DNA from 2 places in the Aeribacillus sp. FSL K6-8394 genome. Region 2 is predicted to be linked to the other one. Evidence: a T-box and tRNA genes for the amino acid it is inferred to sense, from the RefSeq annotation. Region 2 holds a T-box; the other holds one or more tRNA genes.
What was found. The T-box of region 2 lies ahead of NSR00_RS08170 (valine--tRNA ligase). A T-box ahead of a tRNA ligase gene usually reads a tRNA of that ligase, here a tRNA-Val.
Positions count from the first base shown of each region.

Region 1: it encodes a tRNA-Val, which carries the amino acid that the T-box ahead of NSR00_RS08170 (valine--tRNA ligase) is inferred to sense. The anticodon was not compared.

Region 1 is NZ_JBBPAA010000001.1:188,794-191,199, forward strand. Features, by position in the region: partial or broken gene NSR00_RS00870 (ComEC/Rec2 family competence protein) at 1-353, opposite strand, end outside; tRNA gene NSR00_RS00875 (tRNA-Val) at 1,074-1,146, opposite strand; gene NSR00_RS00880 (hypothetical protein) at 1,338-1,481, opposite strand; gene NSR00_RS00885 (ISL3 family transposase) at 1,585-2,406, shown strand, end outside.
Region 2 is NZ_JBBPAA010000001.1:1,723,970-1,726,375, forward strand. Features, by position in the region: gene NSR00_RS08170 (valine--tRNA ligase) at 1-1,300, opposite strand, end outside; T-box leader at 1,354-1,577, opposite strand; gene NSR00_RS08175 (hypothetical protein) at 1,724-1,915, shown strand; gene ysxE (spore coat protein YsxE) at 1,934-2,406, opposite strand, start outside.

The DNA.
Region 1 (2,406 bases), 1.5 Mb from region 2:
TCCGTCGTATGGCTTACTTTTGGCGCATACACTTGCTCTACTCGAAAAGCAGATAGGACAGTGTCCAGACCGCCAATATGATCTGCGTCCGGATGAGTTGCAATCATTATTTCGATATCATCCACTTTTTGCTTTTTCAAATAATTAACAACGTCATCTCCATAACTGTTATTTCCGCCATCAATGAGAATATCTTCTCCATTCGGAGCTTTTATGTAAATTGCGTCTCCTTGTCCGACATTAATAAAATGAACATACATATTTTTTGCCTGAGCGCTTGTTGTTTCGTGAAACGGCATCAGCAAAAAAGAAAGTGCGAACACTATCGAAAACAATAGCTTACGTAATTTCATCAAAATCCCTCCGAGTACTGAATAGATCAAATTGATTATACAGCGTGGTAGGAAAAATTTACAAGATTTAATTTAGAAAATTTAATTTTTTTTACAAAAAATTAAATTTTCTAGTCTAATTGAACTAAAGTCTCATCCGGTTTTTTCATGCCAAAAAAAGAAGCCGACCCTATAGGCTTGGATCGGCCTAAACAGACAAAGGTCTGTACATTTTTAATTTTGTTGAAATCGGGTCATCCCAAAATTTAATTTTTCAAACGCAACTGTTGGTGAATGGAGGAATCAAAAAGTTTAGGTAAAAAACTAGTTTACATATTTTAAACAAGGAGAAACGTAATTTGTTAAAAACAATTGATAAGAAGATTAAATAAAACATTGTGTTGCTAATTATTATTGTCGCCATTCGGTCGCCAAATTCGTCGCCAATTAGCCCGCTGTACCTAACTTTATTTAAAGTTAAAACATATTACCCAGTCAAAAAAAGGTGAATATAACTAAAATTGTTAAAAAATATAATATGGCCGCAAGAAATGGAAAATTTGAATGATATAAAAGGCGTAAACAAAATTTACATTTGGAAAAAATTACAAGTTAAATAGTCTGTTGAATAAACCTGATATTTTAATGTTTCGCCGTCAAAAAGTCGGCAAAAAAGAAGAGAAAAAGAAAACGCGATTCTTGTATTTCACAAGAACCACGTCATACTAAGGTTTTTAATGATGATTCCGACTGGGCTCGAACCAGCGACCTCCACCCTGTCAAGGTGGCGCTCTCCCTGCTGAGCTACGGAATCATATTAACAAAACAGATGAATTTCTAATGCGTTTTTTTGACAATATCTATTGTAATGTTGTTAAAAAAATATGTCAAGCCTCAATATGCAAGTTAAAACAACCTGCCAAAAACAGGTTCAGCAGGCCAACTCCCGGAACGGTGCAGGGAGGGTGGGGAACAATCCCCAAGAACCCTCCTTTTCTTGCACATCTAGCTCCGGTCAATCAACTGCGCACTCATAATGCCTTTGGCCACCAGCTTGCCCTGATGCAGCACATCGATTTCTACTTTACCAAATTTGCGGCCCAGTTCAAACAGGCGAGGGTGGATTTGAATTTTTTGTTCAATTTGCATGGTCATTTTTTGTGAGAAGTAGTGTAAGATGACATGAAAAAACTCGCTATTTCCTGGCAATCCTTGTCATAGGCAAAAACAAAACGATTGGAGGAAATAGCGAGTGAAAACAGATATCCGTTTACCACTAGGATTGCCAGAGTTTACGGTTTTAAAACAAGAAATCACGGAAAATAAAGTTGTGATTCAGGTGGAGACAGTGGATCCCCCTGAGCGTTGTCCTTACTGTGGTTTTCAAGAGTTGAAAAAGCATGATCAACGCCTGAGAAGCGTACGTGACCTGCCCATTCATAACCGACCGGTTTATTTGATCATCCAACTCAAGCGTTGGCACTGTACCAACTGTCAGGAAATCTTTGATGAACACCTCCCATCTGTACCAAAAAGCAAACATCAAACTCATCGTTTCAGAAAATATGTTTTCGACATGTGTCACGGAGTGACCATCAGTTATGTGAGTCGGCAGGTCCATCTGCCCTATAAGACCGTTGAACGCATTTATTACGACCTCGCTGAACAGGAAATAAATAAAGTTGAATCCTCCGGATGTATTGGTATTGATGAAATTGCTGTGCGCAAAGGACATGTTTATGAAACCGTTGTTACAGACTTAGTGTCAGGTCAAGTTCATGAGATGGGAGCCAACCGTGACTATGAATCAGCATTGGATGTCATGAGCACATTATGTGAGCAAGACATTCACCTCATTGTCATGGATATGTGGCGCCCGTATTATAAAGCGGCCCAAACGTTATTTCCTCATGCTACAATTGTGATCGATAAATATCATGTGGTTCAAAAAGTCAATCAGGCTTTTGATGTGATCCGCAAATCTGTATCTAAAGAGTTGAAAGGGGTAAAGAACGGGCGCTTTGCCTTGCTTAAACGTCATTTCCGTCTAACCGACAAACAAAATAAGAAGCTA
Region 2 (2,406 bases):
CATGATCAACATAAACTTCGCCTGTTTCCTTATGATACCAAGCTGGAATGCGATGTCCCCACCATAACTGACGGGAAATACACCAGTCGCGAATGTTTTCCAGCCAATGCAAATACGTTTTTTCAAATCGTTCAGGAATAAAATGAACTTTCCCTTCTGTTTTCTGAAGGTTCAAAGCAGCTTCGGCCAAAGGCTTCATTTTCACAAACCATTGAGTTGATAAATACGGCTCGATAACTGCTCCGCTTCGTTCACTATGGCCTACGGAATGGATATGCTCTTCAATTTTAAATAAAATTCCTTCCTCCTGCAGGTCTTTCACCAACTGCTTCCGGCATTCAAAGCGGTCCATTCCTTCATATTTTCCAGCTTTTTCATTCATTGTCCCGTCTTCATTCATGACTAATATTCTTTCTAAATTGTGGCGGTTTCCGATTTCAAAGTCGTTCGGATCGTGTGCAGGAGTTATTTTTACTGCTCCTGAACCGAATTCCATATCGACATATTCATCTGCGACGATCGGAATTTCCCGTCCTGTTATTGGCAGCTTCACTGTTTTTCCGATTAAATGCTTATACCTATCATCATCAGGATGAACTGCCACTGCTGTATCCCCAAGCATCGTTTCCGGGCGAGTGGTCGCGACTTCAATATATCCGGATCCATCAGCCAGCGGATATTTTAAATGATAAAGTGCCCCTTTCACTTCTTTATAAATGACTTCGATATCGGAAAGGGCTGTTTTTGTCACCGGATCCCAGTTAATAATGTACTCTCCTCGGTAAATAAGACCTTTTTTATAAAGCGATACAAAAACCTCTCTTACAGCTTTTGAAAGACCTTCATCAAGGGTGAACCTCTCTCTTGTGTAGTCAAGACCTAGGCCTAATTTTGCCCATTGTTTGCGAATATGGTCTGCATATTCTTCCTTCCATTTCCATGTTTCTTCTACAAATTTTTCCCGCCCGAGATCATACCGACTTTTCCCTTCTTCTCGCAGCTTTGCTTCCACCTTGGCTTGTGTGGCGATTCCCGCATGATCCATCCCTGGCAGCCACAAAACATCGTACCCTTGCATTCGCTTCATTCGGGTAATAATATCTTGAAGAGTTGTATCCCATGCATGTCCAAGGTGAAGCTTACCGGTGACGTTTGGCGGAGGAATAACGATCGTGAAAGGAGTTTTCCCCTCATCATCTTTTGCTTCAAAAAATTTCCCCTCGAGCCAAAATGCATACCGATCCTCTTCAACCGTTTTCGGATCGTATTTTGGGGAAAGAGTGATTTCTGAATTCGACATATTTATGAAAACCTCCTTATTTTCATTCTAAAATATAAAAACTCCTTCCATCCTAAAAGGACGAAAGGAGATGTTTTCGCGGTACCACCTTTTTTCACAGATACGTCTGTGCACTTCTTTCAGGTAACGGCTAATGCCGGCTCCCTTTACTAAAAAGCTTTCAAGGAAGCTGCTCCAGGGCGACTTTCCAACGGGATCTCCTAGGAAATCTTCCAGCCTGCGATTTCCCTCTCTGGAAGGAGTCGTTCGTTGTACTACTCCCCTTCAACACATTTTCACAAACTATATAAATTTCTATATTTAATAGTACTAAAAAATTGTTTTTTTCGTCAATATTTTCCCCATCTTCCTTAGCCTTTAAACAAAAATCACAAAATGTTCTTTATTTCATAATATAAATTAACAAAGTTGAAGGTGATCAGCATGAGAAAAAAAATAAAACCATACTATATTCAATCGTTTATTAAACAATTCCGATCTGCTCTTGAACAGTTCATCATTCCTTTAACGATTTTTCAGGGAATTCGAACAATTCTTTTACCAACTATGTTTGATATTATTTTATTAGCCATTTTACTATTTCTAGCAGCCGCGTTGTATATGGAACGGGGCTAAAGCTGCCAGATCCCCCATTCATTCTGATGCCAATGAATCGTTTTCTAGTTTTTCATTCCATTTTAAAGCAATGTACCTGGTATTTTTCATTTGCCAGTATGCTCTTAACAGCTGTTTGCAATATTCTAATTCTCCCTTTTCGCTTTTCTTTTTTTGATATTGCCGGACAAGCTTTAATAATTTAGCTGGATAGGATAAATAGCTTACCAACAGCAATCTCTCAGTTTTTGTTAAAGGAAGCACTTTTTCGTAATCTGATATATATTGCACATTTTCATCACTAACGGTTGGTTCCGCTTCGGAGAGGTTCATAAACATTAAGAAAAGGTCATAAATTGGAGTAGCAAATGCTGCATCTTCCATATTAATAAAATAAATTTTCCCTTTTGGATCTAACAGAAAATGAGATAAGGAGACATTTACTTTGTTCAGTGCAATTCGCATGTGAGGGGATTGCTTTATTTCGTTATACCACTCATCAAGCTTTGCTT